Regions from separate parts of the Streptomyces sp. XD-27 genome, predicted to be linked through region 2. Evidence: predicted binding sites of a transcription regulator. Region 2 holds the regulator's gene; each other region holds the start of a gene.
What was found. Region 2 encodes HrcA, which represses chaperone genes, less so after heat shock. Its sites were predicted from a motif close to TTNGCACTCNGNNNNNCNGAGTGCNAA; they were not measured.

Region 1 (9,880 bases), 2.5 Mb from region 2:
GCGTGCACCAGCGCGGAGCCACCGCCGGAGACGATGCCCTCCTCGATCGCGGCGCGCGTCGCGGAGATGGCGTCCTCCAGGCGGTGCTTCTTCTCCTTGAGCTCCACCTCGGTGGCGGCACCGACGCGGATCACGGAGACGCCGCCGGCCAGCTTCGCGAGGCGCTCCTGGAGCTTCTCGCGGTCCCAGTCGGAGTCCGTGGCCTCGATCTCGGCCTTGATCTGCGCGACCCGGCCCTGCACGTCGTCCGTGTTGCCCGCACCGTCGACGATGGTGGTGTCGTCCTTGGTGACGGTGACACGGCGGGCGGTGCCCAGCACGTCCAGACCGGCCTGGTCGAGCTTGAGGCCGACCTCCTCGGCGATGACGGTGGCACCCGTGAGGGTGGCGATGTCACCGAGGATCGCCTTGCGGCGGTCGCCGAAGCCCGGGGCCTTGACGGCCACCGCGTTGAAGGTGCCGCGGATCTTGTTGACGACCAGCGTGGACAGCGCCTCGCCGTCGACGTCCTCGGCGATGATCAGCAGCGGCTTGGAGCCACCGGCCTGGATGACCTTCTCCAGCAGCGGCAGCAGGTCCTGGATGGAGGAGATCTTGCCCTGGTGGATCAGGATGTACGGGTCGTCGAGGACGGCCTCGAGGCGCTCCTGGTCGGTGACGAAGTACGGCGAGAGGTAGCCCTTGTCGAAGGCCATGCCCTCGGTGAAGTCCAGCTCCAGGCCGAAGGTGTTGGACTCCTCGACGGTGATGACACCGTCCTTGCCGACCTTGTCGATCGCCTCGGCGATCAGCTCGCCGACCTGCTGGTCCTGGGCGGACAGCGCGGCGACGGCGGCGATGTCGGACTTCTCGTCGATCGGGCGGGCGGTCGCGAGGAGGTCCTCGGAGACGGCCTTGACGGCGGCGTCGATGCCCTTCTTCAGGGCGGCCGGGGAGGCGCCCGCGGCGACGTTGCGCAGGCCCTCGCGGACCAGCGCCTGGGCCAGCACGGTGGCGGTGGTGGTGCCGTCACCCGCGATGTCGTTGGTCTTAGTCGCCACCTCCTTGACGAGCTGGGCGCCCAGGTTCTCGTACGGGTCCTCGACCTCGACCTCGCGGGCGATGGTGACGCCGTCGTTGGTGATGGTCGGGGCGCCGAACTTCTTGTCGATGACGACGTTGCGGCCCTTGGGGCCGATCGTCACCTTCACGGTGTCGGCAAGCTTGTTGACGCCGCGCTCAAGGGCACGACGGGCGTCCTCGTCGAACTTCAGAATCTTCGCCATGGGAGCGATTCAGTCCTCTCGTTGCGATCCCCGGCCGCCCTGGCAGCGGCCGCCATCGCGCGAAACGAACTGCGCCCCTGCCCCGTCCGTGTCAGAGCGGGAACCAGGGGCGCACTTCAAAAGCAAACTTCGGTGAATTACTTCTCGATGATCGCGAGCACGTCGCGGGCCGAGAGGACGAGGTACTCGTCGCCTTCGTACTTCACCTCGGTGCCGCCGTACTTGCTGTAGAGCACGACATCGCCGACCTTGACGTCGAGCGGCAGGCGCTCGCCGTTCTCGAAGCGGCCCGGGCCCACGGCCAGGACAGCGCCCTCCTGGGGCTTCTCCTTGGCGGTGTCCGGAATGACCAGGCCGGAGGCCGTGGTCTGCTCGGCGTCGAGCGGCTGGACCACGATGCGGTCCTCAAGCGGCTTGATGGCAACCTTGGAGCTGGTGGTCGTCACGATCCGACCTCCCCCTTCGGAGATCTCACGGGGTTAACTGATCTAGAGGTGGCGACCAGGTCGATCCGTCGTCGCGGGTGCCGGATCTGCCCGTCGCTGTGTTGGCACTCCCTGGTGCGGAGTGCCAGCCCTGAGACTAGGACGCGGTTAGCACTCAGTCAACTAGAGTGCCAACCCGCCGGGCGCGTCGGCGTCGCCGCGCGCCCCCCTGCGCACGCCGCAGCCGACTCCTCGTGCCCCGTTCCCCAGGGAAACGGCCCGGTCCGCGGCCGGGTTCCGGACGGGGAGAATGAGGGAGTGGATGTTGACGCCTTCGACCGACTGCTCTCCCCCGAGGGGCAGGAGCTGCTGGCCGCGCTCCGGGACTACGACCCGGCCCGCGAGCTGGCCACCGCCACCCGGCTGCGCCGCGACCACCCGGCCGAGCTGGTCTCGGCGGCGCTGACCCAGGCGCGGCTGCGACAGCGCGCGGAGGCGAAGTTCGGCGCGGACGCGTACCGCATGTACTTCACCCCCGACGGGGTGGAGCAGTCCACGCGCGCGTCGGTGGCCCGGTACCGCGCCGAGCGCTTCGCCGACCACGGGCCGGTGGAGGTCCTCGACCTGTGCTGCGGCATCGGCGGCGACGCCCTCGCGCTCGCCGCGCGCGGCTTCGTCGTCCCCGCCGTCGACCGCGACCCGCTGACCTGCGCGGTCGTACGGGCGAACGCCGAGGCGCTCGGGGTCTCCGAGCTGCTGCACGCCGTCTGCGCGGATGTCACGGCGTACGCGGACGCCACGGCTTACGAGGCCGTGTTCATCGACCCCGCCCGGCGCGGCGGCCGGGGCCGGATCTTCGACCCGGAGGCGTACTCCCCACCGCTGTCCTGGGCCGTGGAAACAGCCCGCGCGGTCGACTTCGGCGCCATCAAGATCGCGCCCGGCATCCCGCACGAGGCGATCCCCGACGACGCCGAGGCGGAGTGGATCTCGGACGGCGGGGACGTGAAGGAGGCCGTGCTGTGGTTCGGCGCCGAGCCGGGCGTGCGCCGGGCGACGCTGCTGCCCCAGGGCGTGTCGCTCACCGGCCGCGGCCTGCCCGACCCGGACGTGCGCCCCGTGGGCCGCTACCTGTACGAGCCGGACGGCGCCGTGATCCGCGCGCATCTGGTCGCCGAGGTGGCGGAGGAGGTCGGCGGCGGGCTGATCGACGCCACGATCGCGTACGTGACGGCGGACGAGCTGACGCCGACCCCGTACGCGTCGGCCTACGAGATCACCGACGTGCTGCCGTTCAACGTCAAGCGGCTGAAGGCGCTGCTGCGGGAGCGCGGCGTGGGCGTGGTGACGGTGAAGAAGCGCGGGTCGGCGGTGGAGCCGGAGGAGCTGCGCAGGAAGCTGAAGCCGGCGGGACCGAACTCCTGCACGGTCATCCTGACCCGTGTCGCGGGCGCGCCGACCATGCTGCTGGGGCACCCGGTCAGCCGGTGAGGCGGCGGGCCACCAGGCGGTAGTAGTCGACCGACTTGAGCAGGCCCAGGGCTCCTGTGGTGGTGAGTATGCCGGTGATGGCCAGGACCGCGGGGTACATCGCGTCGGAACCGGATCCGGAGACGACCAGGGTGCCGGCCAGGGCGAGGCCCGCGCAGCACAGCACCAGGGACGGCAGGAACCAGAAGAGCGCGCGGGCGGGGGTGTGCCAGGCGGTGACCGCCACCGCGTCACCTGCCGCGGCCTCGTCGTGCAGGCGGTCCCTGGCGTCGGCCTCCTCGCGTATCCCGTCGGCCAGTATGAGGACCGAGGGGACGGTCAGCGCCAGGGCGATGCCCAGCAGCACCGCGCCGACGACGACGCCGAACGGCTCGCCTTCCGCCATGTAGCCGAAGCCCGGCACGGCCAGGACGCAGCCCAGGACCAGCAGGGCCGTCAGCAGCCACAGGCCCAGGGCCCGGCCCGGGGCCAGGTATCTCCGCGCCAGCTGCGGCAGCTCCGGTGGCTGCGGCGCGGCGGGGGGTCGCGGTGCGGGCTCGATCAGGGGGGCGGTCACCGTTCAAGTGTCCACCCCGGCCCGGGGGCACCCGCGGGTGGGGCGTCAGACCTGCTCGAACCGCCAGCGGTGCACGGCCCGGCGGGCCAGGTCCTCGGGGGGTTCCGGGAGCTCCGGGAGCTCGGCGTCGTACGCGGCGTCCCACCAGGTGACGACCAGCACGCGGTCCTCGGGCGCGCGGAACGTCTCACGGCGCGACGGGGCGGGGGCCAGCTCCTGCCGCCTGGCCCACTCCAGCAGCTCCACGCCCCGGCCCTGCGCCGCGCGCGCCTCCCACATCAGCGCGACGGTCATGAGTAGAGGTTGTCCTTGCTGAGCTCATGGAAGTGGTCGTGATCGTGCTCGTGGCCGGGGACGTGGGGGTCGGTCACCGGCAGCGACGAGTCCGCCGACAGGTCCCACGACGACGCGGGCCGGTTACGGGCCACCATCTCCGCGCCGAGCGCCGCCACCATCGCCCCGTTGTCCGTGCACAGCTTCGGCCGCGGCACGCGCAGCGTGATGCCCGCGTCCTCGCAGCGCCGTTCCGCCATCGCCCGCAGCCGGGAGTTGGCCGCCACGCCGCCGCCGATCATGAGGTGGTCGACGCCGTTGTCCTTGCAGGCGCGGACGGCCTTGCGGGTGAGCACGTCCACGACCGCCTCCTGGAAGGACGCGGAGACGTCGGCCACGGGCACGTCCTCGCCCGCCGCCCGCTTGGCCTCGATCCAGCGTGCCACCGCCGTCTTGAGGCCGGAGAAGGAGAAGTCGTACGCCGGGTCGCGCGGACCGGTCAGGCCGCGCGGGAAGGCGATCGCGGCCGGGTCGCCCTCGCGCGCGATCCGGTCGATGACGGGGCCGCCGGGGAAGCCGAGGTTCAGCACCCGGGCGATCTTGTCGAACGCCTCGCCCGCCGCGTCGTCGATGGTGGAGCCGAGGGGGCGGACGTCGCTGGTGATGTCCGGGGCCAGCAGCAGGGACGAGTGGCCGCCGCTGACCAGCAGCGCCATCGTCGGCTCGGGCAGCGCGCCGTGTTCGAGCTGGTCGACGCAGATGTGCGACGCCAGGTGGTTCACCCCGTACAGCGGCTTGCCCAGCGCGTACGCGTACGCCTTGGCCGCCGAGACGCCGACCAGCAGGGCGCCCGCGAGCCCGGGGCCCGCGGTCACCGCGATGCCGTCCAGGTCGGAGGCGGCGACCCCGGCTTCCTTCAGGGCGCGCTGGATGGTGGGGACCATCGCCTCCAGATGCGCGCGGGAGGCGACCTCGGGGACCACGCCGCCGAAGCGCGCGTGCTCGTCGACGCTGGAGGCGACGGCGTCGGCGAGCAAAGTGTGGCCGCGCACGATGCCGACGCCGGTCTCGTCGCAGGAGGTCTCGATGCCGAGAACGAGAGGTTCGTCAGCCATGGGTGTGGGTTCCTTGTGTTCCGTGCGTTCCTGGGGTGGGACCGGGCGTGGTGCCGGAGGGGGCGCCGGGCGTGGCGGCGGAGGTGGGGCCGGGCGTGGCGGCGGTCGTCAGCCGCATCACCAGGGCGTCCACGTTCCCCGGCTGGTAGTAGCCCTTGCGGAAGCCGATCGGCTCGAAGCCGAAGCGCTCGTAGAGGCGCTGCGCGCGGGTGTTGTCCACGCGCACCTCCAGCAGCACCTCATGGCACTCGAAGGCGGTCGCGGCCTGGAGCAGGGCGGTCAGGAGCCGGGCGCCCAGGCCCGTACCCCAGTGGTCGCGGGCGGCGCCGATGGTCAGCACGTCGCCGGTGCCGTCGATCGCGGAGAGCCCGGCGTAGCCGACGATGCGGGCCTCCCCGTCCTCGGCCTCCTTGTCGGCGATCTCCTCCGCGACGACGTAGCGGCGGTTCGCGTCCGGGCCGCGGGCGTGGGCCAGGTCGGACCAGAACATGCCGCGCGACCAGGCGTCCTCGGGGAACAGGTCGTGTTCGAGCACCAGCACCGGTTCGATGTCCCACCAGCGCATCTCGCGCAGTACGACGGTCACTTCGGGGTGACCACCTTGTAGTTGGCGGGCACCTGGGCGTCGGGGCGGCGCAGGTACAGCGGGCGGTCCGGCAGGAAGCCGCCCGACGCCACCGACTCCCCGGCGGCCAGCTTCTCCGCCGCCAGAGCGGCCAGCGCGGCCGCCGACTGGTGTTCGGGCATGCCCGCGGGGACCTCGCCGAAGGCGTCCGGGTACAGCAGCGCGCCCGCGCCGACGGCGGGCAGCTCGGCGATCCCGGGGAATCTCCCGGCGATCTCGGCGGGGCGGTCCACGGCGGGCTCGGTGGCGCGCGTGCGCGGGTCGTCGTACCGCGCCCAGTACACCTCCTTGCGGCGCGCGTCCGTCGCGACGACGAACGGCCCGGTCAGGCCCGCCTGCCCGGCGGCGTACGCGATGCCGTCCAGCGAGCACAGCCCGTGGACGGGGACGCCGAGCGCCGCCCCGAAGGTGGCGGCCGTGACCAGGCCGACGCGCAGCCCGGTGTAGGGGCCGGGCCCGACGCCGACGACGACGCCGGTCACCTCGGCCAGGGTGTGCCCCGTCGTCCGCAGGACGCGGTCCACGGCGGGCAGCAGCAGCTCGCCGTGGCGCCGGGCGTCGGTCCGACTCGACTCGGCGACGACCTGCGTGCCGTCGTGGAGGGCGGCGGTGACGGCGGGGGTGGCGGTATCAAGGGCGAGCAGCAGCACGGGACCAGCCTACGGCGCCCGGCGGGCCGCCGGTCCCGCCCTCTCCCCCACGGCCGTCCGGGCGACCCCAACGGGCTGGATTTTCCGGCCCGTCCGGCACTTGAGGACCGGAACCGCAAGGGGTGGAGTGCTACGGTCGCGGTGACGGGACGCGGGATACGGGAATACGGTCATACGAAAGGTGGCACAGCCGTGGCACGCAGCAGCACCGGGACCGCCGTGGCCGCACTCACCGCGGCGGCGATAGCCGCCGTCGGCTTCCTGGCGTACCAGGCCAACGCGACCGCCCCGGACCATCCCACCCAGACCCGCTCGGACTCCCGCAGCAGCGGCCCCAAGGAGGGCGGCAAGGAGAAGGAAGGGCGGGACCCGAAGAAGGTGCCCGCCGACTCGGGCACCGGCCGGCGCGTGGTCTACGCGCTGGAGGCGAAGCGGGTGTGGCTGGTCGGCGCGGACGAGCGGCCGCTGCGCAGCTTCAAGGTCGCGCCCAGCTCGGTGGACCCGGAGCCCGGCGCGTACGGCGTCACCTCGCGGTCGGCGGGCCTGGTCGGCTCGGACGGGGTGCAGGTCGAGCACGTCGTGATCTTCCACCAGGCGAGCGGGATAGTGTTCGGGTTCAGCTCGGCGCTGGACGGCTCGACACCCAATCCGAACGCGCGGAAGAGGACGGGCGGCATCCGGCAGAGCCGTGAGGACGGCTCGGCGATGTGGGACTTCGCGACGAACGAGACCAAGGTCGTCGTCGTCCCGTAACCGGTCCCGGCAGCCGTCGCTGCGCGCGAACCGCTCGTCAGCGTGACCCGGCGTCGGCGTTACACGGCGTCAGCGTCACGCATGCAAGCCTTACGCGGCGTCCCGTTCCTCGTCGTGGTCGCGGCACTCGTCGACCGGCTCCGACTGCTCCTCCGGTGGCGTGGAGACCGCGTTCGCCGCCGCGCAGGACGCCAGCAGATCACGCATCGACGGCTGCTCGCCTCGCCGGATCGGCACGGCGGCGGGGGGCTTCTGCGCCGACATGGATGCCTCCTGTTCGGAGTCGAGAGTTAGGCACGCCTAACCCGCTCTCTCACTCCATGTGACCACGCTCGGTACCGCGCGCGCAACATCTTGCCGACGGCTCGTCGGAAACTATGAGAGAGCTGTTCGGGTGTCGCCGGCCGTCACCCGGCCAGGACGGAGAGGTCCGCCGTCGCCCAGCGCGCGCCGACGCCGGTCACCGCCACCTCGCGTACGTCGTCCGGGCTCGGGTCGGTCACGTGCGCCGCGTCCGCACTCGCGGCGGCGGCCGCGTCCGAGCCCACCGCGCGCGCGATGACGACGTGCAGGCGGTCCTCCGAGAGCTCCTCGACCTTGCCGTCGCCCCACTCGACGGCCACCACCGAATCCGGCAGCGACACGTCGAGGTCGAGGTCCTCCATCTCGTCCAGGCCGCCGCCGAGGCGGTACGCGTCGACGTGGACCAGCGGCGGACCGTCGACGAGGGACGGGTGGACGCGGGCGATGACGAAGGTCGGCGAGGTGACGGCGCCGCGGACGCCCAGCCCCTCGCCGAGGCCGCGGGTGAGCGTCGTCTTGCCCGCGCCGAGCTCGCCGGTGAGCAGCACCAGGTCGCCGGGGCGCAGCAGCTTCGCGAGCCTGCGGCCCAGGTCCCGCATCTCCTCGGCCGTACTGACCGAGAACCGGGCCGTGACGGCCGCGGCGGTGGGGACGGGGGTGGCGAGCGTCGGTGCGGTGCGCGGGTCCTTCATACCCGCCGATGGTACGGGGACGAGGCGGCGCGCGGGGCCGCACCGGCTCCCGCCGCCTGCGCGGCGCCCACGCCCGCCCGGGCGAGGAGGTCGGCCAGGTGCGCGTCCACCACCTCGGGGTGCTCCAGCATCACCAGGTGCCCGGCGTCGGGGACGATGACCAGCTCCGCGCCCGGCAGGGCCTCCGCGATCGCCTCGCTGTGCCCGCTGGGGGTGATCTGGTCCTTGTCGCCCGCGAGCACCAGCACCGGCAGCCCGTCGAAGACGGCCAGCGCCTCCGACTTGTCGTGCTCGACGAACGCCGGGTAGAACTCCGCGACCACGTCGATCGGGGTCGCCTCGATGAGCCGCTCCGCGAAGCGCGCCACCGCCGGGTCCACGTCTTTCGACCCGAACGAGTACCGCTTGACCAGCCCGGCGAAGAGGTCGGCGGTGGCCCGGCGGCCCCGTTCGACGAGCTCCGTCTGCGAGCCGAGGGCCCTCAGCAGGCCGGGCAGGACGCGGCGGACCGCCTTCACCCCGGCCACCGGCAGCCCGAAGCTGACCTCGGCGAGCTCGCCCGCCGAGGTGCCGACGAGGGCGACGCCCGCCACGCGCTCGCGCACCAGCTCCGGGTACTGCGCGGCCAGCGCCATCATCGTCATGCCGCCCATGGAGTGGCCCACCAGCACCAGCGGGCCCTCGGGCGCCGCCGCGTCGATGACGGCCTTCAGGTCGCGGCCGAGCTGGTCGATGCTGACCGGGTCGCGCGTGTCGAGCTGGGTGTGGCCGCGCCCGGACCGGGCGTGGCTGCGCTGGTCCCAGTAGACGGCGCGGACCTGGCCGCGCAGCGCCGCGCGCTGGAAGTGCCAGGAGTCCTGGCCGAGGCAGTAGCCGTGGCTGAACACCACCGTGGGCGGGGCGGGGGCGGCGGCGCGGCGGCCGAAGAGCCGGGTGGTGAGGGACGGCGCGGGCGGCTCCGGCGCCGGGGCCTCCTCGACCTCGTAGTGCAGCTCGGTGCCGTCGTCGGCGACCGCGGTGCCCGGGGTACCGCGGAGCGTGCCGAACGGGCCCTCCGCGTCCAGGGCCAGTCGCGCCTTCCGCCGTACGTCGCGGCCGACCGTCAGCCGCTCCAGCGCGACACCGGCCGCCGCGCCCGCCGCGACGACGCCCAGCGCGGCACCGGCGAGGCCCGCGCCGCGCCGCCAGCCGCCGCCGTTCACCGCCGGTGCCCCGGCCGTGGTCTCGCCCATGCCCTTCACGTCCCCATGCTCGCGTGCCGTGCCCCGTGCCGTACCCAGTGCGCCTGGGTTCTGCCCCGTGCCCTGCCCGTGCCCAGTGCGCCCATGCCTCGAACAGCCGCCTCGGGCATGCGCCTCGGACGAGCCTCACGACGCCCCGTGCCGACGCCCGTGTCGGCGGACGTCTCAGCGCTCGTCGACGTAGACGCGCGGCACCCGGGCGCCGATCCGGGTGACGATCTCGTACGCGATCGTACCGACGGCGCGGGCCCAGTCCTCGGCCGTCGGCTCACCCCGGTCGCCGGGGCCGAAGAGCACCGCCTCGTCGCCGGGCGCGGCGCTGTCGCCGCCCAGGTCCACGACGAACTGGTCCATCGCCACCCGGCCCGCGATGGTCCGCCACTTGCCCGCGACGAGCACCGGGCCGGTGCCCGAGGCGTGGCGCGGGATGCCGTCCGCGTAGCCGACGGGCACGAGGGCGAGGGTGGTCTCGCCGGGGGTGGTGTAGTGGT
Region 2 (9,880 bases):
TTATGTCGCGGAAGGCGAGAGTGGTCTCGGTCTCACGGACCACGTCCGCCGGCACCTCTCTCGCCACGATCTTGCAGAACAGGCAGTCGGCCTGCGGTTCTCCCGCCACCGGTGGGCTCCTCCCGGGTCGTCGGCTCCTACGGTGACGGATGCTACCGGGACGTCGTGGATCATGGCGCGCCCACGGCGTGGCCTGACCGGATCGTGGGCACCGGCCGCCGCCCGGGCCGGCTCGGGACGGCCCGGGCGGCGCGGCGGCGCTGTCAGAGGCGCACGGGGTAGGAGGCGTGCTTGGTCGGGCGGCGATCGTTGTCCCGGTCGGGGTCCTTGTCGCAGTCGCCGATCACCTTCGCGTGGAAGACCTGGCGGCCCGCCACCTTCCCCGTCAGATCGCCCTTCACGCACCGGCCTTCGCGCACGAAGGTGACGGTGCCGGTGACCCGGATGTCGGCTCTGCGCTTCTTCCCGGCCAGGCCCTCGCAGTCGACGGACACCTCGCGGACCGGGGGCCGCGAGGTGTGCTTACCGGATCTGCGCTTCTCTTCGCCCTTCGCGTCACCGGTGCACCTCATCCAGCGCACGTCGATGCCGCCCTTCTCCAGCGCCTTGGTGGCGACCCGGTCCGTGGTGTAGGCCGCGCGGACCGCGCTGAGCCCCCGGTCGGAATCGCCCTCGCACGCCGACAGAGCGCCGACGGTCACGACGACCGCCGCGATCACGGGCAGCCGCGCACCGCGCCGCCGCAGAGTCCTCCATACCCCCATGGCGATCAGGCTGCCATCGGTGGTGGCGGCGGGAAAGAGCGTCTTCGGCCAGGCTCAGGACGCGGATGCGGCCGGACTCAGGACCAGCGGCCCGGCTCAGGGTTCGGCCCGGCTCAGGACCAGCGGCCCGTACGGCCCAGCAGCAGTGCCGTCGCCGCCGTGCCCGCCGTCGAGGTGCGCAGCACGCTCGCCCCCAGCCGGTACGGCTTCGCGCCCGCCTCGGCGAAGAGCGCCAACTCCTCGGGTGAGACCCCGCCTTCGGGCCCCACGACCAGCACGATGTCGCCGTCGGCGGGGAGTTCGGCGGTGGCCAGCGGCGCGCCGCCCGCGGCGCGGTCCTCGTGCAGGACGGCGGCGAAGTCCGCCTGGGCGAGCAGCGCGGCGACCTGCTTGGTGGTCATCGCGTCCGCGACCTCGGGGAACCGCACCCGGCGGGACTGCTTGCCCGCCTCCCGCGCCGTACTGCGCCACTTGGCCAGCGACTTGGCGCCGCGGTCGCCGCGCCACTGGGTGACGCAGCGGGACGCCGCCCAGGGCACGATGGCGTCGACGCCGGTCTCGGTCATCGTCTCCACGGCCAACTCGCCCCGGTCGCCCTTGGGCAGCGCCTGGACGACGGTGATCCGCGGCGCCGGCTCGTCCTCGACGGTCCGGCGGGTCACCTGGACCACCAGCCGGTCCTTGCCCTCGGCGAAGAGCACCACCGCCTCGGCCCAGCCGCCGTTCCCGTCGGTCAGGACGATCTCCTCACCGGGGCGCAGCCGGCGCACCGAGACGGCGTGCCGCCCCTCGGGCCCGTCCAGGACGAACTCACCGGCGCCCGGCACGGTCTCCACCACGAAGACGGGCGCGGTCACGACACCACACCGCCCCGCGGCTGCGCGACGCCTGCCACCGCCTGGTCCAGTTCGGCCGCCAGCACCTCGACCAGGCGGCCCGCGGACATCTCGCGGGCCAGCCGGTGGCCCTGCCCGGCCCACAGCGCCATGCCCTGCGGGTCGCCGGCCTTGGCCGCCGCCTTGCGCAGTCCGGAGGTGAGGTGGTGCACCTGGGGGTAGGCGGCGGGCGCGTACGGGCCGTGTTCGCGCATGAAGCGGTTGACCAGGCCGCGGGCCGGGCGGCCCGAGAAGGCGCGGGTCAGTTCGGTCCGGCCGAACAGCGGGTCCGTCATCGCCCGCTTGTGGAGCGCGTGGGCGCCGGACTCGGAGCAGACGAGGAAGGCGGTGCCCAGCTGGGCGGCGGTCGCGCCCGCCGCCAGCACTGCGGCGATCTGCGCTCCGCGCATCAGCCCGCCGGCGGCGATGACCGGGATCTGCACGGTCTCGCGGACGGTGCTGAGCAGGGACAGCAGTCCCAGGCCCGCGCCGGCGCAGTCGGACTGCGGGTCGTCGCGGTGGGTCCCCTGGTGGCCGCCCGCCTCGATGCCCTGTACGCAGACGGCGTCGGCGCCGGCCCACTGGGCGGCCTGGGCCTCGGCGGGCGAGGTGACGGTGACGACCGTACGGGTGCCCGCGTTGGCGAACGCGTCGAAGACCGCCCGCGAGGGGCAGCCGAAGGTGAACGAGACCACCGGAACGGGGTCGTCCAGCAGGATGGCGAGCTTGACCTCGTAGGCGTCGTCGGCGCCCGAGTCGGGGTCGCCGAGCGGGGTGTCGTACCAGGACGCCTCGCCGGCGAGCTGCTCCTTGTAGACCTCGACGGCGGCCGGGTCGGCCGTGAGCGGCTGCGGCATGAACAGGTTCACGCCGAAGGGACGGTCGGTGAGCCCGCGGAGCTGTTTGATCTCCTGGTACATCGCCTCCGGCGTCTTGTAGCCCGCGGCGAGGAAGCCGAGGGCACCGGCATCGGAGACGGCTGCGGCGAGCTTGGGGCAGGAGGCGCCACCCGCCATGGGGGCCTGCACGATCGGATACCGAAAGAGATCGGTCAGCGCGGAGGACATGAACACATCGTGTCACGTCGGCCGCACCGAGCAGTACTGGCCTCGGGCGCGTCGGCGCCCGACGGCCGGTCAGGCACCGGTTCGCCCTATTCGCCCCCGGACCCGGTCCGGGGGCGATCAAGGGGAGCGCGGCGGGAGCCCGCGCCAGCGTCCGTTGAACCCGCGCTAGCGTCCGTTGAAGGCGTCCTTCAAGCGCGAGAACAGCCCCTGCTGCCCTGGCTTGAATTCACCCATGGGGCGCTCCTCGCCCCGCAGCTTCGACAGCCGGCGCAGCAGTTCCTCCTGCTCCGGGTCGAGCTTGGTCGGGGTCTGCACCTCGACGTGCACGATCAGGTCGCCTCGGCCGCCGCCGCGCAGATGCGTGACGCCGCGCTGGTGGAGCGGGATCGACTGGCCGGACTGGGTGCCGGGCCGGATGTCGACCTCCTCCAGGCCGTCCAGCGTCTCCAGCGGCACCTTCGTACCGAGCGCCGCCGCCGTCATCGGGATGGTGACCGTGCAGTGCAGATCGTCGCCGCGGCGCTGGAAGACCGGGTGCGGCAGCTCGTGGATCTCCACGTACAGGTCGCCGGCCGGGCCGCCGCCGGGGCCGACCTCGCCTTCCCCGGCGAGCTGGATCCGGGTGCCGTTGTCGACGCCCGCGGGGATCTTGACCGTGAGCGTGCGCCGGGAGCGCACCCGCCCGTCGCCCGCGCACTCCGGGCACGGGGTCGGCACCACGGTGCCGAAGCCCTGGCACTGCGGGCACGGTCGGGAGGTCATGACCTGGCCCAGGAAGGACCGCGTCACCTGGGAGACCTCACCGCGGCCGCGGCACATGTCGCAGGTCTGGGCCGAGGTACCGGGGGCCGCGCCCTCACCACTACAGGTCGTGCAGACCACGGCCGTGTCGACCTGGATGTCCTTGGTGGTGCCGAAGGCCGCCTCGTTCAGCTCGACCTCGAGCCGGATCATGGCGTCCTGGCCGCGCCGCGTCCTGGAGCGGGGTCCGCGCTGCGACGCGGTCCCGAAGAACGCGTCCATGATGTCGGAGAAGTTCCCGAAGCCCGCGCCGAAGCCGCCGGCACCCGCGCCCGCGCCGCCCGTGCTGGACAGGGGGTCGCCGCCGAGGTCGTAGACCTGCTTCTTCTGCGGATCGGACAGGACCTCGTAAGCGGCGTTGATCTCCTTGAACCGCTCCTGGGTCTTCGGGTCCGGGTTCACATCCGGGTGCAGCTCGCGCGCCAGCCGCCGGAACGCTTTCTTGATCTCGTCCTGCGAGGCATCGCGCCGCACGCCCAGGACCGCGTAGTAGTCAGTCGCCACTTACGACTCCGCCAGGATCTGTCCGACGTAACGTGCCACTGCGCGTACCGCTCCCATCGTTCCGGGGTAGTCCATGCGGGTCGGTCCGACCACGCCGAGTTTGGCGACCGCCTCGTCGCCCGAACCGTAGCCGACCGCGACGACGGACGTGGAGTTCAGCCCTTCATGGGCGTTCTCGTGCCCGATGCGTACGGTCATGCCCGAATCCTTGGCCTCGCCGAGCAACTTGAGGAGCACGACCTGCTCCTCCAGCGCCTCCAGAACAGGCCGGATGGTGAGAGGAAAGTCATGTCCGAAGCGCGTGAGGTTGGCGGTGCCGCCGATCATCAGCCGCTCTTCGGTCTCCTCGACCAGGGTCTCCAGCAGCGTGGCGAGCACGGCGGAGACCGTGCCCCGGTCGTCCGCCTCGAAGGACTCGGGCAGGTCCTGCACCAGCTGCGGAACGTCCGAGAAGCGCCGTCCCACGACCCGGCTGTTCAGCCGGGCCCGCAGATCGGCCAGCGACGTCTCCCCGACGGGCGCCGGGCAGTCCACCATGCGCTGCTCCACCCGGCCGGTGTCCGTGATCAGCACCAGCATGACCCGGGCGGGCGCGAGCGCGAGCAGCTCCACGTGCCGCACCGTGGAACGGGTCAGCGACGGATACTGCACGACGGCGACCTGCCGGGTCAGCTGCGCCAGCAGCCGCACCGTGCGGCTCACCACGTCGTCCAGGTCGACCGCGCCGTCCAGGAAGTTCTGGATGGCGCGCCGCTCCGCCGGGGACAGCGGCTTGACGCCCGCGAGCCTGTCCACGAAGAGGCGGTAGCCCTTGTCGGTGGGGATCCGGCCCGCGCTGGTGTGCGGCTGGGCGATGAACCCCTCGTCCTCCAGGGCGGCCATGTCGTTGCGTACGGTGGCCGGTGAGACGCCGAGTCGGTGCCGCTCCGTGAGCGCCTTGGAGCCGACCGGCTCCTCCGTGCCCACGTAGTCCTGGACGATGGCGCGCAGCACCTCGAGTCTGCGTTCACTCAGCATCGCGCACACCTCCAGTCCGGCCGATTCCCGGGCCTTGTCTCCTGGCACTCAGCTGTCATGAGTGCCAGATCTTCCTGAGCCAGTGTACGGCCGGGTGCCACGGCCTGGGCAAGGCCCGTCACGGCCCTGTGGATAACCACACCGGACCGCGAGCGCACCCGCCCGGGCCTCCCCTGGGCCGGGCCGCCGCGCGCTGCCGCCTGACATCGCGCGCTAGCGTCTGACATATGGACAGCAACGGGGAACCGGTCGGCTGGGAGCGGCTGGCGCCGGGCGTCGCCCGGCGGCGGCTGCCGGTCTGGGACGCGACGACGGGCGCCATCGCCGGCGAGGACGGGCTGCTGGTGGTGGACACCGGCGCCACGCTCGCCGAGGGTGTTCGGATCCGCCGCGAGGTGACCGCGCTCTTCGGCCGCCGCCCCACCCACATCGTGCTCACCCACCCGCACTTCGACCATGTGCTGGGTACGGCCGCCTTCGCGGGCTGCGAGGTGTACGGGGCGGTCGGCCTGGACGACCTGCTGGCGCGCGAGCGGGACGAGCTGCGCGCGGACGCGGTACGGCACGGTGTCGCCGCCGATGACGCGGCCGAGGCCGCGGACCTGCTCGTACGGCCGCAGCACACGGTCTGCGGGGAGCTCACCGTCGACCTCGGCGGCGGGCGGCGGGTCCTGCTGGCCAACGTCGGCCCGGCCCACAGCGGTCACGATCTCGCCGTGCTGGTGCCCGGCCCGCCCGAGGTGGTCTTCTGCGGCGACCTGGTCGAGGAGTCGGGGGAACCGCAGGCCGGGCGGGACGCGGTGCCGGGCCGGTGGCCCGCCGCGCTGGACCGGCTGCTCGCGCTCGGCGGCGAGGACGCGGTGTACGTGCCGGGGCACGGGGCCGTGGTGGACGCCGGTTTCGTCCGCGCCCAGCGCGCGGGGCTGGCGGCGCGTTTCGGCGTGTCGTAGCCCCGCCTCGTAGCCACGACCTGCCATTTCTTCGTATCGTCGGCCGGTGCGCAGCAGAGAGTACAACCCCGATCTCACCCCTCCGTGGAAGCGGAAGGCGCCCGTGCCCGAGGTGCCCGCGGAGCCCGACCTCGTGGTCGAGGAGGTCACCACGGGCTTCTGCGGCGCGGTGATCCGGTGCGAGAAGACCGCGCAGGGCCCGACGGTGACGCTGGAGGACCGATTCGGCAAGCACCGGGTCTTCCCGATGGAGCCGCGTGGCTTCCTGCTGGAGGGCCGCGTGGTCACCCTCGTCCGCCCGGCGGCTCCCGCCCGCACCGGCCCCCGGCTGACCGCCTCCGGCTCCATCGCGGTCCCCGGCATGCGGGCGCGGGTGGCCCGTGCGGGCCGCATCTATGTGGAGGGCCGGCACGACGCCGAGCTGGTCGAGAAGGTGTGGGGCGACGACCTGCGCGTCGAGGGGGTGGTGGTCGAGTACCTGGAGGGCGTCGACGACCTCCCGGCGATCGTGGACGCGTTCGCCCCCGGCCCGGACGCGCGGCTGGGCGTCCTGGTGGACCACCTGGTACCCGGCTCGAAGGAATCGCGGATCGCGGCGGAGGTGACGGGCGACGACGTGCTGGTGGTCGGTCACCCGTACGTGGACGTGTGGGAGGCCGTCAAGCCGTCGTCGCTGGGCATCCCGGCGTGGCCGTCGGTCCCCCGCGGGCAGGACTGGAAGACGGGGGTGTGCCGGGCGCTGGGGTGGCCGGAGAACACGGGGGCTGCTTGGCAGCGGATCCTGGGCTCGGTGCGCACCTATAGGGACCTCGAGCCCGCGCTGCTGGGGCGGGTGGAGGAACTGATCGATTTCGTGACGGCGCCGGCCTGATCCGCCTCCGACGGTTCTTTCCCCTACCCGCCCCTTCCCACAACCGGGGCTCCGCCCCGGACCCCGGTCCTCAATCTCCCCCAGACTTCGTCCGGGAGGTACCCCCAGACGGGCTCGAAAATCGAGCCCGTCCGGCGATTGAGGACGAAATCGGGAAGGGGCGGGTAGAGGAGAAGTCAGTCCACCAGGTCCCGGACCACCGCGTCCGCCAGGAGCCGCCCGCGCAGCGTCAGCACCGCGCGACCCGCCTCGTACGGGCCCCGCTCCAGCAGCCCGTCCGCCAGCGCCCGCGCGGCGGCCTCGGCGCCCGCCGGGGCCAGCAGATCCAGCGGGCAGCCGTCCACCAGCCGCAGCTCCAGCAGGATCCGCTCCACGCGCCGGTCCTCCTCGCGCAGGACCTCGCGGCCCGCGCCCGGTGACCGGCCCTCGGTCAGGGCCTGCGCGTACGCGCCGGGGTGTTTCACGTTCCACCAGCGCACGCCGCCGACGTGGCTGTGCGCGCCGGGGCCCGCGCCCCACCAGTCGGCGCCGCGCCAGTACAGCTCGTTGTGGCGGCAGCGCCCGGCCTCCGACGTGGCCCAGTTCGACACCTCGTACCAGTGGAAGCCCGCCGCCGACAGCGTCTCGTCCGCGATCAGGTACCGGTCCGCGTGCACGTCGTCGTCCGTCATCGGCACCTCGCCGCGCCGGATGCGCCGGGCGAGCTGGGTGCCCTCCTCGACGATCAGCGCGTACGCCGAGATGTGGTCCGGGCCGGCGCCGAGCGCCGCGTCCAGGGAGGCCCGCCAGTCGTCGTCGCTCTCCCCCGGCGTGCCGTAGATGAGATCGAGGTTGACGTGGTCGAACCCGGCGGCCCGGGCCTCGGCAACGCATGCCTCGGGGCGCCCCGGGGTGTGGGTGCGGTCCAGCACGCGCAGCACGTGCTGCCGGGCGCTCTGCATGCCGAACGACACCCGGTTGAACCCGCCCTCCCGCAACTCGGCGAGGTAGCGCGGATCGACCGACTCCGGGTTGGCCTCGGTGGTGATCTCCGCCCCGTCGGCGAGCCCGAACTCGTCCCTGATGGCGGCGAGCATCCGGCCCAGGTCCGCGGCGGGGAGCAGGGTGGGGGTGCCGCCGCCGACGAAGACGGTCTCCACCGGGCGCGGGTCGTCGCCCAGCACCTTGCGGGCCAGGCGGACCTCCTCCACGAGCGTGTCGGCGTAGTTGTCGCGCGAGGCGAGCGCACCGCCGGAGCCGCGCAGCTCACTGGCCGTATACGTGTTGAAGTCGCAGTAGCCGCAGCGGGTCGCACAGTAGGGGACGTGCAGGTAGAAGCCGAGGGGCCGCCCGGCGGCACCGTCCAGTGCGTGGTGGGGCAGCGCCCCGTCGTCCGGCACGGGCTCACCATCGGGCAGTACGGAAGGCATACGTCCCATTGTCCGGCATCGCCGGAGCGGCTCCCGGCGATGCGGGCGGCCGCGAGATCGCACGAGGCCGGGCATGAGGGGGGAGGTGGTACGGGCGGGGCTGAGCGGAGGCTCCGCCCGTACGGCTCGCGGAGGCTACGCCTCGCGCGCTCCCTGGTACATCTCCTCGATCAGGTTCTTGTACTCCCGCTCGACCACCGGTCGCTTGAGCTTGAGGCTCGGGGTCAGCTCGCCGTGCTCGACGTCCAGGTCGCGCGGCAGCAGCCGGAACTTCTTGATCGTCTGCCAGCGCTGGAGCCCCTCGTTGAGGCGCCGCACGTAGCCGTCGATCAGCTCGTTGACCTCCGGGGTGGCCACGACGTCGGCGTACGTCGTGGCGGCCAGGCCGTGCTCCTCGGCCCAGCCCATGATCGTCGGCTCGTCGAGGGCGATGAGCGCGGTGCAGTAGTTGCGGTCGGCGCCGTGCACCAGGATGTTGGAGACGAACGGGCAGACTGCCTTGAACCGCCCCTCGACCTCGGCGGGTGCCACGTACTTGCCGCCGGAGGTCTTGATCAGGTCCTTCTTGCGGTCGGTGATCCGCAGATAGCCGTCGGGCGACAGCTCGCCGATGTCCCCGGTGTGGAACCAGCCGTCCGGCTCCAGCACCTCCGCCGTCTTCTCCGGCAGGCCGTGGTAGCCCTGCATGATGCCGGGGCTGCGCAGCAGGATCTCGCCGTCCTCCGCGATCCGCACCTCCAGGCCGGGCAGCGCCTTGCCGACGGTGCCGGTGCGGTAGTTCTCCGGGTTGAGGAAGCTGGCCGCGCTGGACTCGGTGAGGCCGTACGCCTCCAGGATGTTGATGCCCGCGCCCGCGAAGAAGTAGCCGATGTCGGGGGCGAGCGCGGCCGAGCCGGAGACGGTGGCGCGCAGCCTGCCGCCGAACGCGTCGCGCAGCTTGGCGTAGACGAGCTTGTCGGCGACGGCGTGCTTGGCCCTGAGGCCGAAGGGGACGTCCGCGCGGCCGGTGCGGCGGAAGGTGTCCTGCGAGACCTTGGCGTACTCGCGGGCCACGTCGGCGGCCCACAGGAAGATCTTGTACTTGGCGGCGCCGCCCTCGCGGGCCTTGGTCGCCACGCCGTTGTAGACCTTCTCGAAGATGCGCGGTACGGCGCACATGTAGGTGGGCCGGACGATCGGCAGGTTCTCGATGATCTTGTCGACCCGGCCGTCCACGGCCGTGGCGTGGCCGAGGGCGATCTGCTGCGCGGTCAGCACCTTGCCGAAGACGTGCGACAGCGGCAGCCACAGGTACTGCAGGTCGTCGCTCCGGATCAGGCCGGTGCCCTGGATCGCGCGGGCCATGTAGGACCAGGCGTCGTGCGGGAGCCGGACGCCCTTGGGTCGGCCGGTGGTGCCGGAGGTGTAGATCAGGGTCGCGAGCTGGTCGGAGCGGAGTGCGTCCATCCGCTCCTGTACGGAGTCGGGGTGCTCGGCCAGATAGGCCGCGCCGCGCTTCTCCAGCTCGTCGAGGGAGAGCACCCAGCCGTCGGGGTCGCCCTCGGCGGGCGCCGCGTCCTCGGCCTTGATCACGACGACGTGGCGGAGCTCGGGCAGCTCGGCGCGCTTCTCGCGCGCCTTGG
Region 3 (9,880 bases), 1.2 Mb from region 2:
CGCGTCCAGCCCCACCGTGTGCAGCGCGTCGACCAGGAGGCCCAGCTCGACCCCGTACCCGACCGGGAAGGGCAGCCGCTCCAGGAGGGAGCGGCGGGCCGCGTACTCCCCGCCGAGCGGCTGGACGAAGCCCGCCAGCTGCGGCCAGTGCAGATTCAGCAGCGGCCGGGCCACGAGCTCGGTGACCCTGCCGCCCTGGCCGGGCGCCGTCCGACCGGATGCGGTCCCGTCGGACGCCGCGCTCCCGTCGGGCGCCACGGTCCCGTCGGGCGCGGCGCTCCCGTCGGACAGCGTCAGGGGGCGCTCGTACATCGCCTTGACGAAGTCCACGTCCGGCTCCGTGAGCAGCGGGCCGACGATCCCCGAGACGAAGTCCGCCGAGAAGTCCTTGAGGTCGGCGTCGATGAAGCAGACGATGTCGCCCTCGGTGGCGAACAGCCCCCGCCACAGCACCTCGCCCTTGCCGGGCAGTGCCGGTATCCGGGGGAGTATCGCGTCCCGGTGGATCACCCGCGCCCCGGCGGCCGCCGCGACCTGCGACGTACGGTCGGTGGAGCCGGAGTCGACCACGACCAGCTCGTCGACCAGCGGCACCGCCTCGGACATCAGCTCGCCGCGGATGGCGCGGACGATCGCGCCGACCGTCGCCTCCTCGTTGAGCGCGGGCAGCACGACGCTGACCGTGCCGCCGCCGGCGCGTTTGGCGGCCAGGAGCTGGTCGAGCGGTCGGTCGGCCGCGGTCCAGGACCGCCGGGCCAGCCAGCGCTCCACCTCTTCCAGCACGTGAACGACTCCCTGTCCTGTCCGGCCCTGCTGCCGCGGGCCCGGCTGCCTCGTTGATCCATCTCGCGCTTCGGACGACCATCTCAAGCGTCCGAGGCTTCGGTTACAGTCTTGAACAACGTGGACGGCCCTCGCATGCCGGGGTCGGTCCGCCGACAAACGCCTGGGTCAACCCAGCGCCATACCGCTCATCCAGAGGGGCAGAGGGATACGGCCCGTTGAAGCCCCGGCAACCCTCCAGCCGGTCTCGCACATCCGTGGCGAGGCTCCCGGCTAGGGAAGGTGCCAATTCCGTCTCGTGGCGAAACTCGCCCCGAGGAAGATGAGGAGAAAGGGCCTCGCCTCCATGGCTGTGCAATCCGTCGAAACCTCCACCGCCTCGACCGCCACCCCTGTCTCGCTCGGCCCCGCCGTCGCCCTGTCCTGCCGCGAGTGCGGAGAGCGCTTCGCGCTCGGGCCGATCTTCGCCTGCGAGGTGTGTTTCGGGCCGCTCGAAGTCGCCTACGACCTGCCGAGCGGCGGGCCCAGTCAAGCGGAAGACCTGCGGAAGCGGATCGAGGCCGGGCCGAACAGCATCTGGCGGTACGCCCCGCTGCTGCCGGTCCCCGCGGACGTCGCGGACAAGCCGAACCTGAACCCCGGCTTCACCAAGCTGGTCAAGGCCGACAACCTCGCCCGCGAGCTCGGCATCACCGGAGCCCTGCACATCAAGGACGACTCCGGCAACCCGACCCACTCCTTCAAGGACCGGGTCGTGGCCATCGCCGTCGAGGCCGCCCGCGCCTTCGGCTTCACCACCCTGTCCTGCTCCTCCACCGGCAACCTGGCCGGCGCCGTCGGCGCCGCCGCCGCCCGCGCCGGGTTCCGCTCCTGCGTGTTCATCCCGCACGACCTGGAGGCGGGCAAGGTCGTCATGGCCGCCGTCTACGGCGGTGACCTGGTCGGCATCGAGGGCACGTACGACGACGTGAACCGCTTCTGCTCGGAGCTGATCGGCGACCCGCTCGGCGAGGGCTGGGGCTTCGTCAACGTCAACCTGCGCCCGTACTACGGCGAGGGCTCCAAGACCCTGGCCTACGAGATCTGCGAGCAGCTCGGCTGGGAGCTGCCCGACCAGATCGTCATCCCGATCGCCTCCGGCTCCCAGCTCACCAAGATCGACAAGGGCCTCAAGGAGCTGATCCAGCTCGGGCTGGTCGCCGACAAGCCGTACAAGATCTTCGGCGCCCAGGCCGAGGGCTGCTCCCCGGTCTCGCGCGCCTTCAAGGACGGCCATGACGTCGTACGGCCGGTCAAGCCCGCCACGATCGCCAAGTCGCTGGCCATCGGCAACCCGGCGGACGGCCCGTACGTGCTGGACATCGCGCGCCGTACCGGCGGCGCGGTGGAGGACGTGACCGACGAGCAGATCGTCGACGCCATCAAGCTGCTGGCCCGCACGGAGGGCATCTTCGCGGAGACCGCGGGCGGGGTGACCGTCGGCGTGACGCGCAAGCTCATCGAGACCGGTCAGCTCGACCCGGCGCTGACCACCGTGGTCCTGAACACCGGCGACGGCCTCAAGACGCTGGACGCCGTGGCCCCGACCACCGGCCCGACGGCGACGATCCGCCCGAGCCTGGACGCGTTCCGCGCCGCCGGCCTGGCCTGACGTCCGCCCGGCCCGAAGTCCGCCGCCAACCCGTTCTCACCGAAGGTGCCCCGCATGAGTGTCAACGTCCGCATCCCCACCATCCTCCGCACGTACACCGGAGGGCAGGCCGAGGTGACCGCCGAGGGCGCGAACCTGGCCGAGGTCATCGCGTCGCTGGAGGAGAGCCACCCGGGCATCGCCGCCCGCGTCCTGGACGACCAGGGCAGGCTGCGCCGCTTCGTCAACGTCTACGTGAACGACGACGACGTGCGCTTCGAGGGCGGCCTGGAGGCGCCCACGCCGGACGGCGCCGGGGTCTCCATCATCCCGGCCGTCGCCGGAGGCTGACGACCGTTCGCCGCGTCTCTTAACAGCACACATACGGAATCACCCCGTCCTGATAAAAGCGGACGGGGTGATTCCGCGTTCTGAACCGCGATACGCTGTGCGCGAATCCTCGTCCGGCACCGTGCCGATCGCATATGAGAACTCGTCAAGTTGTGCGCGAATGGTGAGCGCGAATTGCCGGGTTGGTGCGTCATGTCCGGCCCGACTTGCCCTGGATCTCCCGGAATTCTCCACATATCAACGTTCGCCCGCGTCCTGAATTCTCGTCCGATTGACCTGTTGCGCTGGGCATTGGGACAGATACATTCAGCGGCGGTCGACGCGTTCCGGCGCACACCTCCCACTGACCGTGGGGGTGAGGTCTGACCCGGGTCCGCGGAGTGCGGTCCTGTGCAAGGGCCAGTAATAGGGGAGTTAGGAATGGCTCAGGGCACCGTCAAGTGGTTCAACGCGGAGAAGGGGTACGGCTTCATCGCGGTCGACGGTGGTGCGGATGTGTTCGTCCACTACAGCGCGATCCAGATGGACGGCTACCGCACCCTTGAGGAGGGCCAGCGAGTTGAGTTCGAGATCTCGCAGGGCCAGAAGGGGCCGCAGGCGGACATGGTCCGGTTGTCGGCCTGAACGCCGAGACGCAGACCGCTGACGTCAGCGTACGGAAGGGCCCGCGCTTCCAGGGGAGCGCGGGCCCTTCCGCGTTCCCGGAGCGGGTCGCCCGGGCGGGGCGTCCGCCCCCGATTGGCTTGCACTCTCGGGGGGCGAGTGCTAATCATTGGCGTTAGCACTCTGGCAGTGAGAGTGACAACTATGGACCGGGTCGGTGAGGCCCGCAGGCCCGGCGGGGCAAGGAACCGCAGGGGCAGGCAGGCCGTCCGTCGCGGGCGCCAGCGCGGTCCGGAGCAATCCACCCCAGTCCTGGGAGGACCACTTCTATGGCCAAGATCATCGCGTTCGACGAGGAGGCGCGGCGAGGCCTCGAGCGCGGCATGAACCAGCTCGCGGACGCCGTCAAGGTGACCCTCGGCCCCAAGGGCCGCAACGTCGTCCTCGAGAAGAAGTGGGGCGCCCCCACGATCACCAACGATGGTGTCTCCATCGCCAAGGAGATCGAGCTCGAGGACCCGTACGAGAAGATCGGCGCCGAGCTGGTCAAGGAGGTCGCGAAGAAGACGGACGACGTCGCCGGTGACGGCACGACGACCGCGACCGTCCTCGCCCAGGCGCTGGTCAAGGAGGGCCTCCGCAACGTCGCCGCGGGCGCCAACCCGATGGCCCTCAAGCGCGGTATCGAGAAGGCCGTCGAGGCCGTCTCCGCCGCCCTGCTGGAGCAGGCCAAGGACGTGGAGACCAAGGAGCAGATCGCCTCCACCGCCTCCATCTCCGCCGCCGACACCCAGATCGGCGAGCTCATCGCCGAGGCCATGGACAAGGTCGGCAAGGAAGGCGTCATCACCGTCGAGGAGTCGCAGACCTTCGGTCTCGAGCTGGAGCTCACCGAGGGCATGCGCTTCGACAAGGGCTACATCTCCCCGTACTTCGCGACGGACATGGAGCGTATGGAGGCGTCCCTGGACGACCCGTACATCCTGATCGTCAACTCCAAGATCTCCAGCGTGAAGGACCTCCTGCCGCTGCTGGAGAAGGTCATGCAGTCCGGCAAGCCGCTGCTGATCATCGCCGAGGACATCGAGGGCGAGGCCCTGGCGACCCTGGTCGTCAACAAGATCCGCGGCACCTTCAAGTCCGTCGCCGTCAAGGCCCCGGGCTTCGGCGACCGCCGCAAGGCCATGCTCGGCGACATCGCCATCCTCACCGGTGGCACCGTGATCTCCGAGGAGGTCGGCCTCAAGCTGGAGAGCGCCGGCATCGACCTGCTCGGCCGCGCCCGCAAGGTCACCGTCACCAAGGACGAGACCACCATCGTGGACGGCGCCGGTGACGCCGACCAGGTGCAGGGCCGCGTGAACCAGATCCGCGCCGAGATCGAGAACTCCGACTCGGACTACGACCGCGAGAAGCTCCAGGAGCGCCTCGCGAAGCTGGCCGGCGGCGTGGCCGTCATCAAGGCCGGCGCCGCCACCGAGGTGGAGCTCAAGGAGCGCAAGCACCGCATCGAGGACGCGGTGCGCAACGCCAAGGCCGCCGTCGAGGAGGGCATCGTCGCCGGTGGTGGCGTGGCCCTGCTCCAGGCGTCCCAGGTCTTCGAGAAGCTGGAGCTGGACGGCGACGAGGCCACCGGTGCCAACGCCGTGAAGCTGGCCCTGGAGGCCCCGCTGAAGCAGATCGCCGTCAACGGTGGTCTCGAGGGCGGCGTCGTCGTGGAGAAGGTCCGCAACCTCGCTGTCGGCCACGGCCTGAACGCCGCGACCGGTGAGTACGTGGACATGATCGCCGAGGGCATCATCGACCCGGCCAAGGTGACCCGCTCCGCGCTGCAGAACGCCGCGTCGATCGCCGCGCTGTTCCTCACCACCGAGGCCGTCATCGCCGACAAGCCGGAGAAGGCCGCCGCGGCCGCTCCGGGCGGCATGCCGGGCGGTGACATGGACTTCTGATCGACATCTGTCGGTCTACGTCCTGAGCAAGCCCTGGGGCGGCATCCTCGTGGAGGATGCCGCCCCAGTGGCGTTTCTGCGACCTGGGATGCTTCCGTGGTCCGGGGGTCCAGCGGCCTGGGACGCTTCCGTGGTCCAGTACTCCAGCTGACGTTCGAGATTTGTCATTCGGCGACGGCGAGCAGGTGCGCGATCTCTCGTCCAGGTGCAGGTACGCCCACTGATACCAGCGCGGTCCCTTGGCACCGGCCCCGGCGCTGCGGGTCTGCCAGCAGTACTCGGGCAGGCCGGCCGCGGCGCACCGGGCCGGGTCGTCCGCCCAGGACCGCGGAACGTACAGCTCGCGGTCCACGAACGCCGCCCCGCACGTCGTCCCGGACCCCGTCGTGATCCCACGCGCCGCGCGACAAGAGCCGGCCGGCCACCCGCCCGCTGGACTACCAGGGGCCGGTGAGCCTGTCACCAGGGCACTGTTCCACCGTCGTCGAAGAATCCGCCGGTCGGTCCGTCGTCGGGCAGGGTCGCGAGGTGAATCGCGATCGCCGCGCCCTGGTGGGGAGTGCGGACGCCCTGGAAGCCGTTGAGGTCGGTGGCGGTGAAGCCGGGACAGCCGGAGTTGATCAGGATGTTGGTGTCGCTCAGTTCCTTGGCATATTGGACGGTGACGGCGTTGAGGAAGGTCTTGGACGCCAAGTACGCAGCGGGAATCGGGCCCATGTCGATGGCGGGCGTGGTCTGCAGGATGAGCGAGCCGACGCTGCTGGACATGTTCACGATCCGCGGCGATGCCGAGCCGCGCAGCATGGGCAGCATCGCGTTGGTGACGCGGATGACCCCGATCACGTTGGTTTCCACGACGACTCGTACGGTCGCGGGATCGACCGTGGTGGGCGTCTGCGGCATACCGCCGGTGATCGCGGCGTTGTTGACCAGGACGTCGAGCCCTCCGGCGCGGTCGGCAATCAGCTCGGCCGCGGCGGCCACACTTGCGTCGTCTGTCACGTCGAGCGGAACGCCGAACGCGTCGGTCCCGGCTGCGCGCAGCTTCTCCACCGCGGTGTCGCGGCGCTGTTGATCCCGCGCGCCCACGCCGATTCGCCAGCCGAGGGAGCCCAGGCCCGCCGCGATCTCGTATCCGATTCCCTTGTTCGCACCGGTCACCAGCGCGATCGTCTGTTCACTCACGTCATCAAGCGTGGTGCGGACTCGGGTGGGACGTCCAAGACCGACTGGGTGGGCGGTGATACCGCACGGATATCGGTCGTGGTGAGCGCCGGATACGATGACGCGGTGGAGACGCGGGAGCTACGATACTTCGTCGCCGTCGCGGAGGAGTTGCACTTCGGGCGGGCGGCGCAGCGGCTCGCCATGGCGCAACCACCGCTGTCGCGGGCGATCCAGCAGCTCGAGCGGCGGCTCGGAGTGGTTCTGCTGCACCGCACTGCTCGCGCAGTCGCCTTGACCGAGGCCGGGTCGGTGCTTCTGCGGGAGGCCCGGGCCGCACTCGACGCGGTCGAAGCCGCCGAGCGCCGCACCCGCCGCGCAGCTGCCGAACCGCCCGGTGTGGTGCTGGCCACGAAAGCCGGAGCGTCCAGCGAACTGTTGTCGAAGCTGCTGGACGCCTACGCCGCCGAGCCCGGCGCGGTCGCCGTCGAGGTGATGCTGTGCGGGCCCGGCGAGCAGGAAAGGCTGCTGCGCGACGGGCGTGCCGACGTTGCTCTGCTCCAGCGGCCCTTCGACACGACGGCCGGACTCGACACCGAGGACCTGCACACCGAACAGCAGGTCGTGGTCCTGCCCGCGGGGCACCCCTTGGCCAACCGACCCCATATGTCGATAGCCGAGGTCACCACCCTGACGGACCTGCCCCTGCCACGCTGGCCTCGACGGGGCGGGGGCTATCCGGACGGACCTGGCCCGCAGGTGCGCGACCACACCCAGCTGTTCCAGCTGATCGCGCTCGGACGGGCCTGCGCGGTCGTGCCCGAGTCCCTCCGAGCCCACCTGCGCGACGATCATGCGACGGTGCCGGTGCCGGACGCACCGGCTGTCACGACCGTCATCGCCTGGCCACCACACAGCAGATCCAAAGCCGTCGCCGACCTCGTCCGCACCGCGACACGCCTCTAGCCAACGGCAAGAGCGGGTAGCCGGAGGATCGGTGTCAAACGTGGGTGCCAAAGATCCCCTACCGTGATCGATATGGGGGTAGGGGGGCAGCGGCCTGGGGTGTTCAGCGGTCCGCGGCCGTCCCCGCCGCCCCGGCCGCCGCCAGCGCCGCACGCAGATGGCCCTGGGAGTCGGCCAGCAGGCGGTTCGCCGTCGCGGCGTCCACGTCCGCGAGGATCGTGAGGATGGCCGGTTTGACCTCGCCGTCGGTGGCGGTGAGGGCGCCCTCGATGATCTTGTCGTCCGCGCCCGTGGCGAGGCGGACGATCCGCCGGGAGCGGGCCCGCAGCTTGTCGTTGGAGGCCCGTACGTCGACCATCAGGTTCCCGTAGGTCTTGCCCAGCCGGATCATGGTGATGGTCGAGAGCATGTTGAGGACGAGCTTCTGGGCCGTGCCGGCCTTGAGCCGGGTGGAGCCGGTGAGCAGCTCGGGCCCGACGACGATCTCGATGCCGTGGTCGGCGGCCGCGGCCAGCGCCGAGCCCGCGTTGCAGGACAGCCCGATGGTCAGCGCGCCCCGGCGCCGGGCGTGCTCGACCGCGCCGACGGCGTACGGCGTGCGGCCGGAGGCGGAGACCCCGACGACGGTGTCGCGCGCGGTGACGGCCACGGCGTCGAGGTCGGCGGCGGCCAGCTTCTTGCTGTCCTCCGCGCCCTCGACCGAGGTGACCATGGCCTCGGGGCCGCCCGCGATGAGCCCCTGGACCTGGCCGGGGGTGGTGTTGAAGGTGGGCGGGCACTCGCTCGCGTCGAGGACGCCGAGCCGCCCCGCGGTGCCCGCGCCCGCGTAGAGCAGCCGTCCGCCGTCCGCCATCCGGGCGGCGGTGCCGTCGATGGCGGCGGCGATCCGCGGCAGCTGGGCGGCGACGGCGGCGGGCACGCCCGCGTCCTCGGCGTTCATGATGCGGGCGATCTCGACCGTCTCCAGGCGGTCGATGTCGGCCAGTTCGGGTCGGAACGCCTCGGTGGTCAGGGCGTCGAGCTGGGTGCGCAGGTCGTGGTGGTCGGGGGTGGGGGTGGGGGTGGCAGGCATGACGCGGCGGCTCTCTCCGGTGCTGTTGAAGGTGTCAGCGGCGGTACGGGTCCGGTGCGGTCTGTCGTTCCGGTGCTGTCTGTCGGGGGTCAGCGGCGGGTACGGGGGACGTGCCGGTGGGCCAGCGCCTCGTAGGAGGCGGACAGGGCGGGGGCCGCGGACTCGTACGTCCGTTGCGCGACCCCGATGAACAGGCAGTCCACCACCAGCAGCTGGCTGGTCCGGCTGGACATGGCGGCCGGGCGCAGCTCGCTCTCGCGGGCGGTGGAGGTGGTCAGGACGTGGTCCGCGTAGGCGGCCACCTCGCCGTCCGGGCGCCCGGTGATCGCCACCGTCGTGGCGCCGTGCTCGAAGGCGACGCGCAGCGGTTCGATGACGTCGGTGGTGCGGCCGGAGTGGGTGATGGCGACGGCCACGTCCCCGGCGCGCAGCTGGACGGCGTTGGTGACCGCCAGGTGCGGGTCGCCGGGCGCGTGCGCGATCAACCCGATGCGCAGCAGCTTCTGTACGAGGTCCTGGCCGACGAGGTGGGAGGCGCCGATGCCGTACACGTCGATCCGGCGAGCGGCGGCGAGTGCGGTGACGGCGGCTTCGAGCTGGCCGGTGTCGAGGACGGCGGCGGTGTCGGCGAGGCACTGCCGTTCTTCCTCGGCGAGCTTGGCGACCACGTCGGCGATCGGGTCGTCGACCGCGATGTCGGCGGTGACGGCGGGGGCCCGCCCGGCCGCCTGCTGGGCGGCGAGGGCGGCCAGCGCCAGGCGCAGGTCGCGGTAGCCGGGGTAGCCCAGCAGCCGGGCGGTGCGGACCACCGTGGCCTCGCTGGTGCCGGTGCGCGCGGCCAGGCCGGTGACGGTGAGTGCGGCGCACCCGGCCGGATCGCCGGCCACGGCTTCGGCGACGCGCTGCATGGAGCGGGTCATGGAGGGGGCGAGGGTGCGGACTTTGGCGGCGAGCGCGGCGGGTGGCGTGGGGGGAGCGGCGGCAGCGGGGGTCGCGGCGGCAGTGCGGGTCGCGGCGGAGGCAGCGGGCGGGGCGGCACCCGCCTGAGGGAAAGTTTCCTTCAGAGGACTGGCCATCTATGAAAAGTATTTTCGGACTTCGGGGGGCGTCAACCCGCCGAGCCGCGTGACAATGATCTGTATGGAGCTGGAACAGGCACTGCACGCGGCGCGGGCCCTGGTGCTCGCCGACCTCGCGGCGGGCCAGGTCGCCCAGGCCGACATCGTCTCGCTGGTCGAGGACGCGATAGCGCACCGCCGGTGGTGGGTCGAGCAGTGGCCTGAGGGCGCCGCGTATGTGGCGGGCCTGGTGGCCCAGGACGTTCAGGACGCCCTGCTGGAGCGGTACGGGCGCTGGCCG

Region 1: a site for HrcA is predicted at 1,859-1,885, ahead of groES (co-chaperone GroES). Genes of this name have one in related genera too.
Region 3: a site for HrcA is predicted at 3,543-3,569, ahead of groL (chaperonin GroEL). Genes of this name have one in related genera too.

What each region holds. Positions count from the first base shown of each region.
Region 1 is NZ_CP130713.1:4,833,627-4,843,506, reverse strand. It holds gene groL (chaperonin GroEL) at 1-1,265, opposite strand, end outside; gene groES (co-chaperone GroES) at 1,403-1,711, opposite strand; gene Q3Y56_RS21020 (SAM-dependent methyltransferase) at 2,009-3,181, shown strand; gene Q3Y56_RS21015 (hypothetical protein) at 3,171-3,737, opposite strand; gene Q3Y56_RS21010 (hypothetical protein) at 3,783-4,031, opposite strand; gene tsaD (tRNA (adenosine(37)-N6)-threonylcarbamoyltransferase complex transferase subunit TsaD) at 4,028-5,125, opposite strand; gene rimI (ribosomal protein S18-alanine N-acetyltransferase) at 5,118-5,690, opposite strand; gene tsaB (tRNA (adenosine(37)-N6)-threonylcarbamoyltransferase complex dimerization subunit type 1 TsaB) at 5,708-6,400, opposite strand; gene Q3Y56_RS20990 (hypothetical protein) at 6,593-7,153, shown strand; gene Q3Y56_RS20985 (hypothetical protein) at 7,244-7,417, opposite strand; gene tsaE (tRNA (adenosine(37)-N6)-threonylcarbamoyltransferase complex ATPase subunit type 1 TsaE) at 7,561-8,148, opposite strand; gene Q3Y56_RS20975 (alpha/beta fold hydrolase) at 8,145-9,380, opposite strand; gene alr (alanine racemase) at 9,555-9,880, opposite strand, start outside.
Region 2 is NZ_CP130713.1:2,351,771-2,361,650, forward strand. It holds gene Q3Y56_RS10330 (histidine triad nucleotide-binding protein) at 1-109, opposite strand, end outside; gene Q3Y56_RS10335 (hypothetical protein) at 264-764, opposite strand; gene Q3Y56_RS10340 (16S rRNA (uracil(1498)-N(3))-methyltransferase) at 878-1,621, opposite strand; gene Q3Y56_RS10345 (nitronate monooxygenase) at 1,618-2,706, opposite strand; gene dnaJ (molecular chaperone DnaJ) at 2,872-4,011, opposite strand; gene hrcA (heat-inducible transcriptional repressor HrcA) at 4,012-5,028, opposite strand; gene Q3Y56_RS10360 (MBL fold metallo-hydrolase) at 5,256-5,978, shown strand; gene Q3Y56_RS10365 (DUF3097 domain-containing protein) at 6,025-6,849, shown strand; gene hemW (radical SAM family heme chaperone HemW) at 7,026-8,258, opposite strand; gene Q3Y56_RS10375 (long-chain fatty acid--CoA ligase) at 8,394-9,880, opposite strand, start outside.
Region 3 is NZ_CP130713.1:3,533,915-3,543,794, reverse strand. It holds gene Q3Y56_RS15040 (glucosyl-3-phosphoglycerate synthase) at 1-783, opposite strand, end outside; SAM riboswitch class I at 969-1,112, shown strand; gene thrC (threonine synthase) at 1,130-2,434, shown strand; gene Q3Y56_RS15030 (MoaD/ThiS family protein) at 2,489-2,764, shown strand; gene Q3Y56_RS15025 (cold-shock protein) at 3,185-3,388, shown strand; gene groL (chaperonin GroEL) at 3,697-5,319, shown strand; gene Q3Y56_RS15015 (SDR family oxidoreductase) at 5,779-6,504, opposite strand; gene Q3Y56_RS15010 (LysR family transcriptional regulator) at 6,610-7,449, shown strand; gene murQ (N-acetylmuramic acid 6-phosphate etherase) at 7,553-8,521, opposite strand; gene Q3Y56_RS15000 (MurR/RpiR family transcriptional regulator) at 8,611-9,597, opposite strand; gene Q3Y56_RS14995 (hypothetical protein) at 9,662-9,880, shown strand, end outside.